One region of the Mesorhizobium sp. 131-2-1 genome, then DNA from elsewhere that is predicted to be linked to it. Evidence: predicted binding sites of a transcription regulator. Region 1 holds the regulator's gene; each other region holds the start of a gene.
What was found. The regulator PhoB, encoded in region 1, activates phosphate uptake and scavenging genes when phosphate is short. The targets are predictions, from matches to a motif close to TGTCATNNANCTGTCAT.
Positions count from the first base shown of each region.

Region 2: a site for PhoB is predicted at 1,367-1,383, ahead of JG743_RS03575 (PhoX family protein). Genes of this name have one in related genera too.
Region 3: a site for PhoB is predicted at 1,978-1,994, ahead of JG743_RS32440 (ceramide glucosyltransferase). Genes of this name have one in related genera too.

Region 1 is NZ_AP023247.1:1,383,305-1,388,694, reverse strand. It holds gene xylF (D-xylose ABC transporter substrate-binding protein) at 53-1,093, opposite strand; gene JG743_RS06795 (ROK family protein) at 1,360-2,604, shown strand; gene phoB (phosphate regulon transcriptional regulator PhoB) at 2,608-3,297, opposite strand; gene phoU (phosphate signaling complex protein PhoU) at 3,317-4,027, opposite strand; gene pstB (phosphate ABC transporter ATP-binding protein PstB) at 4,051-4,875, opposite strand; gene pstA (phosphate ABC transporter permease PstA) at 4,891-5,390, opposite strand, start outside.
Region 2 is NZ_AP023247.1:753,520-758,909, reverse strand. It holds gene JG743_RS03585 (phosphatase PAP2 family protein) at 85-786, opposite strand; gene JG743_RS03580 (hypothetical protein) at 803-1,141, opposite strand; gene JG743_RS03575 (PhoX family protein) at 1,443-3,446, shown strand; gene JG743_RS03570 (hypothetical protein) at 3,593-3,817, shown strand; gene JG743_RS03565 (phosphatidylglycerol lysyltransferase domain-containing protein) at 4,075-5,112, shown strand; gene JG743_RS03560 (ABC transporter permease) at 5,279-5,390, opposite strand, start outside.
Region 3 is NZ_AP023247.1:6,755,230-6,760,619, forward strand. It holds gene JG743_RS32435 (O-succinylhomoserine sulfhydrylase) at 1-706, shown strand, start outside; gene JG743_RS32440 (ceramide glucosyltransferase) at 718-1,872, opposite strand; gene apaG (Co2+/Mg2+ efflux protein ApaG) at 2,099-2,491, shown strand; gene JG743_RS32450 (c-type cytochrome) at 2,563-3,474, opposite strand; gene JG743_RS32455 (Hsp33 family molecular chaperone) at 3,646-4,680, opposite strand; gene argF (ornithine carbamoyltransferase) at 4,759-5,390, opposite strand, start outside.

The sequences.
Region 1 (5,390 bases):
CGCCGCGGCTTTTGGGCCGCGGCGCCGAGTTATCAAACCGGCAAGGCCCGGCTTAGTTGCAGGCGGCGACGGCACCCGCGGCGACGCCGGCGCAGACTTCGTCCTTCTTGATCCAGCCCGCGTCGATGACGACGTTGAGGTTGTCCTTGGTGATCGCCACTGGCGTCAGGAACAGCGACTTGACGGTGTTGCCGCCCGGCGTGGTGAAGTCCTTGACGCCGGCGATGTCGGTCATCTTCTTGCCGTCGGCCAGTGCCGAGGCGATCTCGGCGGCGTTCTTGCCAAGCTCGCGAGCGTCCTTCCACACCGACACCGTCTGCGTGCCGAGCGCTATACGGTTGAGCGCGGCATGGTCGCCGTCCTGGCCCGATACTGGGACAGTTCCGGCCAACCCTTGAGCCGTCAGCGCGGCGACGACGCCGCCGGCGGTGCCGTCATTGGCCGCCACCACCGCATCGACCTTGTTGTCGTTGGCGGTCAGGAACTGCTCCATGTTCTTCTGGGCGTTGGCGGGCAGCCAGCCATCCGTATAGGCCTCGCCGACATTCTTGACCTTGCCGCTGTCGATGGCTTCCTTCAGGACTTCCATGGAGCCGGCGAACAGGAAATCGGCGTTCGGATCGGCGCCCGAGCCCTTGATGAAGACATAGTTGCCTTCCGGCTTGACCTTGAACACTTCGCGGGCCTGCATGCGGCCGACTTCCTTGTTGTCGAAGGTCAGGTAGAAGACGTCCTTGTTCTCGATCAGCCGGTCATAACCGACGACCGGAATACCCTCGTCCAGCGCCTTCTGCACCGCCGGCCCGATGGCCGAAGCGTCCTGCGCCAGCACGATCAGCGCATTGGCGCCCTGCGAGATCAGGCTTTCGACGTCGGTCAGCTGCTTGCCGGGATTGGACTGCGCGTCGGCGGAAATATACTTGTCGCCGGCCGCTTCGATGGCCTTCTTCATCGCCGCTTCATCGGTCTTCCAGCGCTCTTCCTGGAAGTTCGACCACGACACGCCGATGACCTTGTCCTTCGCCTGAGCGACCGACGCGAGCGTCAGCGACATGGCGACACCCGCCAGGATGGCGGCTGCAAATTTCTTCATAATATCCTCCCTGCGCCAACTGTGGCGCGACCCAGACTGGCCCTGAGGCCGGCATAGAGGCTTTTTTTCGAGCCCCGAAAAAATAGTGATCCAACGCCGGAGCGCTGTCAACATCGATTCTGATGGATTCGGAGGTGCTGGCGAATTTTTTTCGAGCCCCGGAATAAATAAATGACAGGCTGGCCGGCTTCTGCCAGTATTTATACGGTGTCGCCGACGGCCCTTCAGATCAAAAACGGCCGCGACGACCGGGAGGAAAATAGGGCATGTCGGTTGGAATCCGCCACGACGATCTGCGCCGACGCAACCGGGCGATGGTGATTTCGGCCGTGCGCCGTGCCGGCCAGCCGTCGCGGACCGAGATCGCCGCCACCACCGGCCTCAGCCATTCGACCATCTCGGCGATCTCGTCCGACCTGATCCAGGAAGGCATCCTGACCGAGAGCAAGGCCAGCGAGGCGGGTGCGCTGAAGCGAGGCCGGCCGCAGGTCGGGCTTGCCCTCAATCCGGAAGCCACGGCGGTGATGACGGTGGTCCTGTCGCTGAACTTCCTCTCCGTCGCCGTCATCGATTATGCCGGCCAGGTCATTGCCGAGGAGCAGCGCCGCCTCGACACGCTGACCATGCCGCGCGACGAGCTGATCGGAGAATGCGTCGCCATCGTCCGGCGCCGTTTCGAGGATCCCGACCTCGATGTCCGCGGCGTCGCCCGCATTGCCATGGGCATACAGGGCATCACCGACACCCATGCCCGCGCCATGCTGTGGTCGCCGATCACGCCGCAGACCGACATTGCCTTCGCCGACATACTGGAAGCCGAGTTCGGCGTTCCGGCCACCATGGAGAACGACTGCAACATGATGGCGGTGGCGCTGCAGTGGCGCGATCCCGAGCGCTACCGCGACGACTTCATCGCCATCCTGCTCTCGCATGGCATCGGCATGGGGCTGGTGCTGAAGGGAGAACTGTTCACTGGCACCCATTCCTCGGGCGGTGAATTCGGCCACATGATCCACCGGCCGGGCGGCGCGCTGTGTCGCTGCGGGCGGCGCGGCTGCGTCGAGGCCTATGCCGGCAACTACGCCATCTGGCGCAATGCCAAGGAGATGGGCGAGGATGCCGCGCCGGTCGATGTCAGCGACGCCGACATGCGCTCGCTCGCCGCCAGGGCTCGCGCCAGCGACGGCCCGGAGCGCGAGGCCTATCGCAAGGCCGGCGAGGCGCTCGGCTTCGGCCTCGGCAGCCTGTTCGCGCTGATCGATCCCGCGCCCGTCGCCATGGTCGGTGTCAGCGCCGCCGCTTTCGACCTGATCGAGCCGGCGCTGCGCGAGGCGATCGCTCAGACCGCCGGCGGCCAGCATTCGAAATCGATCTCCTTCGACACCGAGCCGAACGAACTGCCGCTGATCCGCGAAGGCTGCGCCATGCGGGCGCTCGGCTTCGTCGACCAGGAGATTTTCGCGCCGGGCGTCCAAGCGAAGGGCAGCGCCACCGGGAAGAACGTGGCCTGAGCGTCAATCTTCCCTGATCGCGTAGCCCGCACCGCGTATGGTGCGGATAACGTCGGGCATGCGGCCATTGTTGACCGCCTTGCGCAGCCGCCCGACATGCACGTCCACGGTGCGCTCGTCGATGTAGATCGTCTCGCCCCAGACATTGTCGAGTAGCTGGCTGCGCGAGAACACCCGGCCGGGATGGCGCATCATGAATTCGAGCAGTCGGAATTCGGTCGGCCCGAGCCTGATCTCGCTCTTCTTGCGGTAGACGCGGTGCGACTCGCGATCGAGCACGATGTCGCCGACCTTGAGCATGCTGGACAGGACTTCCGGCTTGGCGCGACGCAGCAGCGCCTTCACCCGCGCCATGAACTCCGGCGTCGAAAACGGCTTGACCAGATAGTCGTCGGCCCCGGTCGAGAGGCCGCGCACCCGGTCGCTTTCCTCGCCGCGCGCCGTCAGCATGATGATCGGCAGTCGCTCGGTCTCCGGCCGCATCCTGAGGCGGCGGCAGAGCTCGATGCCGGAAACCGCCGGCACCATCCAGTCGAGCACCAGAAGGTCGGGCACGTTCTCCTGCAGCCGGATCTCGGCCTCGTCGCCGCGCGTCACCACCTCGACCTGGTAGCCTTCCGATTCCAGATTGTAGCGGAGCAGCACCCCCAGCGGCTCCTCGTCCTCCACCACCATGATGCGTGGCGCGATCATCTGCAGGTCACCCTTCTTCTCAGGCCGCCGGCGCCGACATCGCCGTCTCGTCCAGCTTCGGACGATTGGCGGGCAGTTGCTGGCCGGTCAGCACGTAGTAGGCGTTCTCGGCGATGTTGGTGACATGGTCGCCGATGCGCTCCAGATTCTTGGCGCAGAACAACAGATGCGTGCAAGCGGTGATGTTGCGCGGATCTTCCATCATGTAGGTCAGCAGCTCGCGGAACACCGAGGTGTATTTGACGTCGATGCGTTCGTCGTCGTTGCGGAGCTTGGCGAGCGCAGCCGCATCCGCGGCGGCGTATTCCTCGATGACCCCTTGCACCTGGACCAGCACCAGCTGCGCCATGCCGTCGATGGAATGCGAGAGATCGCGCGGCGTGACGCTGAGGCCGACGGTGCCGACGCGCTTGGCGATGTTCTTGGCGAGATCGCCGATGCGCTCGAGGTCGCCCGCCATGCGGATCGAACCGACCACGGCGCGCAGATCGTTGGCCATCGGCTGGCGCTTGGCGATCAGCGTGATGGCGCGGTCGTCGAGCTCGCGCTGGCGCGCATCCATGATGGCGTCGTCGGACACCACGCGCTGCGCCAGCGCGTTGTCGGAATTGAGCAGCGCGCGCGTCGAGCCGGCGACCATCGAGCGGGCGAGATCGCCCATGTCGGCGATCAGCTTGCTGATCGCCCCGAGATCCTCGTCGAAAGACGCAACCGTATGATGTTCACCCATGATCCTGTCCTCGTGCTTGGAAATCAGCCGAACCGGCCGGTGATGTAGTCCTGGGTGCGCTTGTCGTCAGGGTTGGTGAACATCTTGTCGGTGGCGCCCTCCTCGACCAGGTAGCCGAGATGGAACATCGCCGTGCGCTGCGACACGCGCGCCGCCTGCTGCATCGAGTGGGTGACGATGACGATCGTGTAGTTCTGGCGCAGCTCGTCGATCAGTTCCTCGACGCGGGCGGTGGCGATCGGGTCGAGCGCCGAGCAGGGCTCGTCCATCAGGATCACCTCCGGCGACACGGCGATGGCGCGGGCGATGCACAGGCGCTGCTGCTGGCCGCCGGACAGGCCGGTGCCGGGCTCCTGCAGGCGGTCCTTCACCTCGTTCCAGATCGCCGCCTTCTTCAGGCTGGATTCGACGATCTGGTCCATGTCGGCCTTGCGCTTGGCCAGCCCATGGATGCGCGGGCCGTAGGCGACGTTCTCGTAGATCGACTTCGGGAACGGGTTGGGCTTCTGGAACACCATGCCGACGCGGGCTCTCAGTTCGACGACGTCGATGCTCTTGTCGTAGATATCCTCTTCGTCGAGCGTGATCTTGCCGGTCACGCGCGCCGAATCGATGGTGTCGTTCATGCGGTTGAGGCAGCGCAGGAAAGTCGACTTGCCGCAGCCCGAAGGGCCGATCAGCGCCGTCACCTGGTTGAGGCGGACGTCGAGATTGACGTCGAACAGCGCCTGCTTCTCGCCATAGAACACGCCGACCTTGTCGCCGCGCATCTTGATCACTTCGTTCGACTTGGCGTTCATCTTGTCGCCCACTGCGTTTTCAAGAGACTGTTCGGTCATGATGTTCATACCAGATGCCTTCTTTTACCAGCGCCGTTCGAACCGGCGCCTGAGCACGATCGCTGTGATGTTCATGGCCATGAGGAAGACGAGCAGGATGATGATGGCTCCCGACATGCGCTCGACGAAGGCGCGTTCGGCCTCGTTGGCCCACATGTAGATCTGCACCGGCAGCGCGGTCGCCGGATCGAACGGCGTCTTCGGATAGTCGGCGACGAAGGCGACCATGCCGATCAGGAGCAGCGGCGCGGTCTCGCCGAGCGCGCGCGCCAGCCCGATGATGGTGCCGGTCAGGATGCCCGGGGCGGCAAGCGGCAGGATGTGCTGGAACACCATCTGCATCTTGGAAGCGCCGAGGCCAAGCGCCGCCGAGCGGATCGACGGTGGCACGGCGGCAAGCGCTGCGCGGGTAGCGATGATGATCGTCGGTAGCGTCATCAGCGTCAGCACCAGGCCGCCGACGAAGGCGGCCGAGCGCGGCATGCCGAGGAAGTTGATGAACACCGCAAGGCCGAGCAGGCCGA
Region 2 (5,390 bases), 630 kb from region 1:
AACCCTTGTCTGAGTCTGCAGTATCAATGGATAATATAAGGATCATGATGTTTCAAGCATCATTTAGCATGGATGAAACATGGATCACTCACTGTCCGCCACCGCATGGCGCCGCTGCAGGAAGCGCGCCACCAGCCAGCACAGCATGGCCCAGGCGAAGCCGGCACACCAGCCGGCAAGCACGTCGGACGGCCAGTGGACGCCGAGATAGACGCGGCTGGCGCCGACCAGCAGTGTCGTCAGAATGGCAAGGCCGAGCACAAAGGTCTTCGTCGTGCGTCCCGGCAGGAAGCGGGCCGCCATGCTGCCCAGGGTGAGGTACGTCACCGCCGATAGCATGGCGTGGCCACTCGGAAAGGACAGCGAGGTCTCGTTGACGAGGTGCGAAACAAGATCCGGTCGTGGCCGGTCGACTTCAAACTTGAGCAGGCTCGACAGCACTTGCCCGCCCGCCACGGCGACGAACATCAGCAGCGCGGTCGTCGGCCGGCGGATCAGCAGCAGGTAGATGATGACCGCTGTCGTCAGCAGCACCAGAACGCTGGTGCTGCCAAGGCTGGTGATGTCGCGCACCGCCCCTTCCAGCCAGGCCGGGCCGATCGGGACGTCGGGTTGCCCCGCCTGGCGGAAGGCGAGCATGATCTCCGTGTCGAAAGCATGCGGCGTGGTCGCGCGCGCCACCTCCATCAGCTCCTCCAAGCCCCACAGACCGCCGGCGATCACCAGTCCGGCCAATAGTACGGGGAACTCGATCTTGTTGAGCAGGGCGGTTGCGAAGGACTTCATCAGCTTGGGGGTCCGACTAAAGCCGCTGCATATAAGGCCCGAGCGTGATCAGCGCCACGGCGGCGATCGCCAGCACGATCCCGGTTGCCTGCAGCGCATTGACCCTCTCGCCGAAGAAGGCGAGCGCCACGACGTTCACTGATACCAATTGAATCACCGCCGAAAGGCTGAACGACACCGACATGCCGAATTCGCGGATCAGCCTCAGCATGATCAGATTGCCGATCGAATAGAGCGCCAGCGTCAGCACGATCTTGCCGAGGCTCGGCGCCAGCCCCCATTGCTTGGCCGCGGTCGCCGCGAGCAGGAAGATCACGGTCGAAACGCCAAGCTGCACCAGTCCCCAGAAACTCACGGTCCATTTCTCCTGTTGCCGCCATCGTCATGCGCCGCAGTCCTTGTTTCCGAAGCGCGCGAGGCCGTCAAGCAGAGCGCGTCCGACCGGCGTCCCGCTCAGACAGGACCGAAGCCGGATGTCGCAAAATATGTCCCAAGCAACCATGGTTGCCGCTGGCGCATGACGGCAGGATCGGCAGGGCAGCTCATGAGCCGGCAAATAATTCGCCGAAATCGCATCCCGTGTCACGAAAATGTGATCAAGCGGCTTTACGGGTCGACAGGTCACATGCTCCAGCCAAGAAGCCAGAGGAAAGCTCATGACCGATCCCCGCTCCGCTGACACCGGTTTCCGCACCAGCCTGCTCGAGGAGAATGACGGCCCGGCCGTCAATCCCACCGACAACCGCACCATGGGTGAGATCATTGCCGCGCGCTTCTCGCGCCGTGGGTTCCTGAAGGGTTCGCTGGCCGTTTCGGCCATCGCCGCCACCGTCAGCCCGCTGGCGCTCGTCGCCGCCGACGATGCCCGCGCCGCCGAGGCTTCTGCTTTCAAGTTCGACGAGCTCGAGGCCGGCATCGACGACAAGCACCATGTCGCGCCGGGTTACGACGCCGACGTGCTGTTGCGCTGGGGAGACCCGCTGTTTGCCGACTCACCGGAATTCGACCCGGTGAAACAGTCGGCCGAGGCCCAGGCGAAACAGTTCGGCTACAACAACGACTATGTCGGCTATATCGCGATCGACGGCTCGGCCGAGCACGGCCTCTTGGTCGTCAACCACGAATACACCAACCCGCATCTGATGTTCCCCGGCATCGTCAAGATCGTCGACAAGGACGGCAAGAAGGCGGCCGAGGTGGCACCGCTCAGCAAGGAGCAGGTCGATATCGAGATGGCGGCGCATGGCGGCACAATCGTCGAGATCCGCAAGGACGGCGGCAAGTGGCAGGTGGTGCGCGATGGCAAGCTCAACCGCCGCATCACTTCCAACACCGAGATGCAGCTCGCCGGCCCGGTCGCCGGCCATGATCGCGTCAAGACCAATGCCGATCCCTCCGGCACCAAGGTCATCGGCACCTTCAACAATTGCGCCGGCGGCGTCACCCCATGGGGCACCTATGTGATGGCCGAGGAGAACATCCACGGCTATTTCACCGGCGAGCTGCCGGAAGGCCATAAGGAAGCCGCCAATTACAAGCGCCTCGGCATTCCGGAAGGCGCCTATGAGTGGGGCTCGCATTACGACCGCTTCGACCTTGCCAAGGAGCCGAACGAGCCGAACCGCTTCGGCTGGGTCGTCGAGGTCGACGTCAATGATCCGAATTCGGTGCCGCGCAAGCGCACCGCCATGGGTCGCTTCAAGCATGAGGGTGCTGAATCGATCGTCGCCAAGGACGGCCGCGTCGTCTTCTACCTCGGCGACGACGAGCGCTTCGACTATGCCTACAAATTCGTCACCACGGGCAAGTTCAACCCCGACGACCGCGCGGCCAACAAGGACCTGCTCGACGACGGCACGCTGCACGTCGCCAAATTCGCCGAGGATGGTTCGGTCGAATGGATGCCGATCGCCTTTGGCCAGGGCCCGCTGACGGCGGAGAACGGCTTTGCCAGCCAGGCCGACGTGCTGATCGAGACGCGCCGCGCCGCCGACCTGCTCGGCGCCACCAAGATGGATCGTCCCGAGGACATCCAGCCCAACGGCGCCAACGGCAAGGTCTATGTCATGCTGACCAACAATTCCAAGCGCAAGGCAGAGCAGGTCGACGCCGCCAATCCGCGCGCGGCGAACGCCTTCGGCCATATCATCGAGATATCGGAGGATGGCGGCGACTTTGCCGCCACCAAGGGCAAGTGGGAAGTGATGCTGAAATGCGGCGACCCGTCGGTGGCCGACGTCGGCGCCACCTTCTCGACCGCGACCACCGCCAATGGCTGGTTCGGCATGCCGGACAATTGCGCCGTCGATTCGGCGGGCCGCCTGTGGGTCGCCACCGACGGCCAGGGCCCGAAGGCCACCGGCCGCACCGACGGCCTGTGGGCGGTCGACACCGAGGGCGCCGCGCGGGCGACCTCGAAGCTGTTCTTCCGCGTGCCGATCGGCGCCGAGATGTGCGGCCCGCTGTTCGCGCCGGACGACCAAACCGCCTTCGTCGCCGTCCAGCATCCGGGCGACGGCGGCGAGGATTGGGAAGCTTTCGGCCGTCCCTCCTACTATGAGGACCTGTCGACCCGCTGGCCCGACTTCAAGCCCGACATGCCGGTCAGGCCGTCGGTGGTCGCCATCACCAAACAGGGCGGCGGCAAAATCGCGGTCTGAGGCACTGCCAGTCCGTAGAGGCTGCGCGAGCATGGGAGGGATTTCGGCAGGCCGAGATCCCTCCTTTTCATGTCAGGGACAGTCAAGCTTCGGGAAAGATTGGCAATTTATGCGTGGCGCCCTAGGTCCTTGTCAGGAGACCCGCCATGCCAAAGTCTGTTTATGACCGTGGCCTGCTCAAGCCTGCCGACATCGCCAGGCTGCAGCGCGTCTTTGACGAGGCCTGCCAGCGGCGCCAAGCGCATCCCGATTCCGCCAAAGCGCGGGAAATAGCCCTGACCCTGCTTGCCCTGCACAATGCCGGCATGGTCGAAGAGGACATGCTGATGGAAGCCGTCGGCTTCCGACGCCTCGATTCAAAGTCGGCCTGAGGTCGGCGACAACAGTCGCGTGCCCCTATCCGGCACGCTGAACCACCGCCAAGCCTGCCACCACAAGGTGCAGGCCGATCTGGCCGATGAGGGCGCATGGCGCGCTGTTCGCCTGCCACCATTTGGCCGAGATTTGCCCTTCTGTCGGCGCCGATTGCATCCTATATGGCGCCTGCGCGGTATCAATGGCCGCACCAAGGCGACTGATTCGGGCCCTGTGCGTCGACGGGTCTCCATCTATCGGCACGCGGAACCTCATGCCCTCCTTGCGCATCTACATTGACAGGTTTCTCGAAGACGCAGCACCCAAGGTCCCGCGGCGCGAGCTGACGCATCTCGAGCGCCTGGCGCTGGTGCGCCGGCATGGCGACTTCTCGCTCGCCTACTCCACCGCCGTGCAGCAGAAACTGTCCTATTTCAGCGACGGCGACGGCTACATCGCCTTCGGTACCAAGATGAAGCACCATTTCGCGCTGGGCGATCCGGTGGTGCATCCGTCTGACCGCCCCGGCTACATCAAGCGCTTCGTCGAAGCCGCCGGCGGTCCCTGGTTCGTGCAGATCGGCGCCGAAACCGCGCGGGTGCTGGCCGGGCTCGGCTACCAGGTCAACCGCCTGGGTATCGACACAAGGCTCGTCCTGCCCGCGCATGACTTCTCCGGCAAGCGCAACGAGACGGTGCGCTATTCGGAGCGCTGGCTGTCGAAGAAGGGCTATTCCTTCGAGGAGGACAGGCGCAACATCTTCCTCGACGAGATCGCCAGGCTGTCCGAGAACTGGCGCGGCGAGCGCATCGTCAAGCGCTGGGAGATGGGCTTCCTCAACCGGCCCTTCGCCGATCATCTCGGCGCCGACATGCGCCGTTTCGTGCTGCGTGGGCCGGATGGCGAGCTGGTCGCCCTGCTCGATTTCGATCCGCTGTTCAGCGACGGCAAGGTTATCGGCTACACGACCGCCTTCAAGCGCAAGCATATCGACGCCACGCCTCACGCCGAGATCGGCCTGACCAAATTCGCCGTCGACCGTTTTCGCGAGGAAGGCATTTCCGTCGTCACGCTGGGCCTGTCGCCGCTGGTCGACATCGAAGCCAGCGGCTTCGCCGAATCGAGCTTCTGGCGCGGCACATTCCAGCGCGCCTACGCGTCCGCCTGGATCAATCGTTCGAAGTTCAACCTGCAGGGCCAGGCGGCGTTCAAGCGCCGTTTCCACGGCCAGGAACAGCCGACCTATGTCGCGTTCCGCAAGGGGACTTTTGTCGAGATGCTTGGCCTGCTGCGGCTGGTGAAGGCGATCTAGGTCCGTCGATATTCAGGTGATGCCGGCCTGCAAATGGCGGTCTCCTGCGCTTCCGGTGCTCACGTACCTCAGTACGCTCCGCTCCGGTTCTCGGAGACCACCATTTTCGGCTCGGCCTGACCTGAATCTCAGCGGACCTGACGCGCGAAAAAGGTGACGTTGCTCGTCAGTTCCTCAACCGATACCCGGTGCGGAAAATCCAGGCGACGATCGCGATGCAGATAGCCAGGAACACGACCGTCATGCCGAGGCTGATGCCGACCGAGACATCCGACTTG
Region 3 (5,390 bases), 1.5 Mb from region 1:
GCTGGAAGTGGTCGACATCGCTGCCGTCGCCGCGCTCGCCAATTCGATCGGCGCCAGGTTGATCGTCGACAATGTCTTCGCCACGCCCTTGCAGCAGAAACCCTTGCAGCTCGGCGCCCATATCGTCGTCTATTCGGCGACCAAGCACATCGACGGCCAGGGGCGCTGCCTCGGCGGCGTCATCCTGTCGGACAAGAAGTGGATCGACGAGAACCTGCACGACTATTTCCGCCACACCGGCCCCAGCCTGTCGCCGTTCAACGCCTGGACGCTGCTCAAGGGGCTGGAGACGCTGCCGCTGCGCGTGCGCCAGCAGACGGAAAGCGCTGGCAAGATCGCCGACTTCCTGGCCGAACGGCCGGAGATCGCCCGTGTCATCTATCCGGGCCGGGCCGACCACCCGCAGGCCGAGATCGTCAGGAAGCAGATGTCGGGCGGCTCGACGCTGATCTGCCTCGACGTCAAGGGCGGCAAGCAGGCGGCCTTCGCCTTCCAGAACGCGCTCGACATCGTGCTGATCTCCAACAATCTCGGCGACGCCAAGAGCCTGATCACCCATCCGGCGACGACGACGCACAAGAACCTCAGCGACGAGGCGCGCGCCGAGCTCGGTATCGGCCCAGGCACGCTCAGGCTCTCGGTCGGCCTGGAGGATGCGGACGATCTGCTCGCCGATGTCGAGCAGGCGCTGAAGTCGGCGAAATAGACAGGCGCCGGTCAGGCGCTCGACGGCGTCTCTTGCAGTTCGGCCGCCTTGGTGCCGATGGTCATGGCGTTGCCACGCCAGTCGACGGCGCCGCCCAGCCAGCCGCGCGCCCATATCGCCGGCAGCATCGCGTCCCGCACGATCATGGCGGCGACGATGCGCGGCGATAGATACCAGCCCTTGGCCCAGGCGAGCGCGCATTCCGGCAGGTAGGCGAACGCCAACACGCAAAGCGCGGTGGCCGGCAGGCTGACGCCGGAATGAGCCGCCGCCAACAGCGCGAACAGCAGCGGCAGCGCCGCACCGGTCATGATCTCCGGCGCGAAGAACAGCGGGAAGGTGACGCGGCGCAGCCGCGCCCAGCGCGCCTGGCGCGACCAGATCTCACCAAACCTGCGCTCGCCGAGCGGCTGCTCGAAGGGCGAAGCGACGAGATGTACGCGAAGGCCAAGCCCGTTGACCAGCTTGGTCGCGGCGGCGTCCTCGGCGATCTCGGCGGCGAGGGCGCGAATGCCGCCATTGGCGTCGAGCATGGGCTTGTTCCACAGCATGCTCTTGCCCTGGGCAAAGCCGAGACCGAGCGCCTCGCCAGCATATTGCCAGCGCGCCTGCAGCGTGTTGAGGAAGGCGCATTCGACCTCGGCCCAGAAACCATCCGGCCGCGAGCCGATCGGCGTCGAGCAGACCAGGCCGGTGTCCGACCGCCAGGCGGCCATCAGATGCTCGATATAGTCGCGCGGCATCAGCACGTTGGAATCGGCGAGGATCACCCAGTGGTGGCGCGCCGCCTCCCAGCCCTTGACGCAATTGTTGAGCTTCGGATTGGCGCTGACGCGGTCGTCGCCGACCAGCAGCCGCGCCGGCACTTCGGGAAACCGGGCAATCGCCCTGTTTATCAGCGTGACCACCGGATCGTCGCCATGGGCGACGCAGAAGACGAGCTCGTAACGCGGCCAGTCGAGCGTGAAGGCGCGCTGGAGCGTCTCCTGCGTGAACGTCTCGATGCCGCGCGAGGGGATGACGATCGACACCGGCGGCGTCCGGCCGGCCGGCCGCGACACGCCGCGCGGCGGCTCAAGCCTGAAAGCCGCGAACAGGATGCTGGCGAGATTGACGAGAAGCAAGGCTATCGAAAGCAGGGCAGCGGCTATGGCGATCAGGTCCATCGAGGTCTGGTCACTCCGGAAAAGCCGGCCTGGGAATGGCCGTCTTGAACAAGTCGACAGAGCGATGAGTCGCCCGGCACGGTCCGCGCACACCATCATTGTCGTGTGTCACTTAAATGACATTGTTTGCCGGCACGTGCGCATAAGGACGGAAGGGATGGGCATCACGCATCGTTGACCTGATAGCGGAGCGAGCCGAAAGTTCCCGAACTGTTTGGAGCAGCTCATGTACCGCGCCGTCACGCGCAAAATCGAAGTGCAGGTCAGGCCGTTCTATCTGGAGGATCGCTCCGATCCGTCGGAGAACCGCTATGTCTGGGGCTATCACGTGACCATCGACAACCAGTCGGACGAGTTCGTGCAGCTGCTGTCGCGCTATTGGCACATCACCGACGGCAGCGGCCGCGTGGAGGAGGTGCGCGGTGCCGGCGTCGTCGGCGACCAGCCCGAGCTCAATCCCGGCGACAGCTACCAGTACACCTCCGGCTGCCCGCTCTCGACGCCGTCGGGCATCATGGTCGGCCACTACACGATGCGCAACAAGCGGGGCGAGACGTTCGACGTCGCCATCCCCGCCTTCTCGCTCGACCTGCCGGGCACGCGGCGGACGGTGAACTGATATCCAGCTCGCAACCCTACCATCGCGGCCCGGGCTACTGTCGAAGCGCCGCCTTCTACTCCATGAGCAGCCTAAGGCCCCTTTTTCTCACCGGGTTTCATGGGCGGAAGCGTCTTGATGTAGGCGTAGACAGCCGCGACATCCTCGCTGCTGAATTCCTTGAGCATTGCGAAGGGCATGACGTTGCTTACGACGCTGCCGTCCGGGCGCTTGCCGCTCTTGAACATTGCGGCGAACGCGGCTTCGGTAGGGTAACGCGATATGGCGCTGTCTTCACCGGGAGTCAGGTTGGCCGCCGGCGGCCAATCGGGGGGGCCGCCTTCGATCGGGCCGCCGCTGAGGGACGGATTGTGGCAGCCGATGCAGGCATTGGCGACATAGGCGCCATGGGCGAGCACATCTGTGGCGGCAACTGGCTGCGGCGGAGGCAAGGTGTGGTCGACCTTTTCCGCGGCATCGCGGACGAAGCCAAGCGCATAGAGCAGCCGAACAAGAAGCGGAATACGGAACTCGGCGGGGGTGCCGGTGGCAGGGGGCAGGCTTCTGGCATAGCCGATGATGGCCGCGATATCGTCGTCCGTGTAGCGGGCGAAGTCCTCGCTGGGCATGACGAGCAGCGGCCGGTTGTCCGGCTTCACTCCATGGCGGATGACCTTGACCCAGTCGAGATCGGTGAAGTTGGCGACGACGCTGCCCGCGGCCGGGGTGATGTCGGGGGTCTTCACGAAGAAGCCTCCTGAATCGAGCATGACCTTGCCGGCACCGTCGGGACCATGACACTCGGCGCAGCCGCGGGAGTCGAAAAGGTATTTGCCGCGCTCAAGCGCGGCAGAGCTGGTGGCGGCGGTGACCGGCTGGACGTTCAGGTCTACGACGCGATCGAGCTTCTGCCGGCTTCCAACAACGGCATAGATGACACCCGCCGCGCTGATGGCGACAACAATGCATGCGAGCCATAGGAAGATCTTGAAGAGTTTGTACATAGAGGCGCCCAAGAGCGCCGATGCAAAATCCCTCAATATCCACCGGCAACCGGCGCAGAGAGATATTGTTCGAAAGGGGTGCGACTAGCAAGCGCACCCCCAGCGGTCATAGTCACGACCACAAGCGATGCCCTCACCGGTCTGCATGGCAAACCGGTGAGGGCGTGAGCCTTACTGAGCGGCGCCGAACTCCGTCGGATCGAAGTCATACTGCGTCGAGCAGAACTCGCAGGCGACGTGGATGCCCCCATCCTCGGTGCTGTCCTTGATCTCGTCGGCGGAGAAGCCCGCGAGGATGCCACGGATCTTCTCGCGCGAGCACGAGCACTGGTCGGCTACCGGCACGCCGCCGAACACACGCACGCCGTGCTCGTGGAACAGCCGGTAGAGCAGCCGCTCGGCGCCGACCGTCGGATCGATCAGTTCGGTTGGCTCGATGGTGCCGAGCAGCGCCAGCAACTCCTGCCAGGAATTGTCCGCCGGATCATGCACCGCCTCGCGCGGATCGCCGTCGCCGCCGGAAATATCCGGCACGCGCATGCGTTCCGGCGCCTTCGGCAGGAACTGCGCCAGAAGACCGCCGGCGCGCCACTGCTCGCGGGCGCCGCCGGGACCGGGGGTCACCAGCTTGGCCACCGACAGCCTGATATCGGTCGGAATCTGCTCCGACTGGCGGAAATAGGTGCGCGCGGCCTCCTCCAGCGAGGAGCCGTCGAGCTGGACGATACCCTGATAGCGCTGCGTGTGGACGCCCTGGTCGATGGTCAGCGCCAGCACGCCGTTGCCGAGCAGCGTCTGCTGCGAGACCTCGCCGGCGGCGGTCAGCGCCTGCAGCCGGTCGGCATCGAAGCGCGCATAGCCGCGCAGCGCATGCGGCGTGGAGAAATCCGCCACCAGCATGTCGACCGGCCCATCGGTGCGGGTCTGCAGGATGAACTTGCCCTCGAACTTCAGCGAAGTGCCAAGCAGCACCGTCAGCACGCAGGCTTCCGCCAGCAGGCGGGCGACCGGCTCCGGATAATCGTGGCGGGCAAGAATGGCGTCGAGCATCGGCCCGAGCTGGACGGTGCGGCCGCGCACGTCGAGCGGGGCGACCTCGAAGGGCACGACGTGATCGTCGCCGGCATAGCCGAATTCGCCGAGTTGCGGGTGATGTTCAGTCACTTGACGGGTTTCCAACATGACAAAGCTCCGGGGCGCGGCCATGCCGCCCTTTTGGGGGCATGCGTCCAAACGCGCTCGATTTGCGTGATGCGCCGCAGATAGGCATCACACCTCCGGAGATCAAGCTCCCAGACACCAGGCCAAAACCGCCTTCTGGGCGTGCAGCCGATTCTCGGCCTCGTCGAACACCACCGAATGCGGGCCGTCGATGACCTCGTCGGTCACCTCCTCGCCGCGATGCGCCGGCAGGCAGTGCATGAACAGCGCGTCGGGCTTGGCCTTCGCCATCAGCGCCGCATTGACCTGATAGGGCAGGAAGACGTTGTGGCCGCGCGCGCGATGCTCCTGGCCCATCGACACCCAGCAGTCGGTGACAATGCAATCGGCTTGGTGGACAGCCTCCTCGGCCGAGCGGGTGAAGTTCAGCTTGCCGCCATTGGCCTTCGACCAGTCGATGTGCTTCTCGTCGGGCTCGCTGCCTTCCGGCACGGCCACGTTGAGGTTGAAGCGGAACCGCGCCGAGGCCTCGAGCAGCGAATGCAGCACATTGTTGCCGTCGCCGGTCCAGGCAAAGGTCTTGCCTGCCACCGGACCGCGATGTTCCTCGAAGGTCATGATGTCGGCCATCAGCTGGCAGGGATGGGTGTCGTCGGTCAGCCCGTTGATGACGGGAACCGTGGCGTTCTCGGTCAGCTCCAGCAGCCGCTCATGCGAGGTCGTGCGGATCATGATGGCGTCGACATAGCGCGACA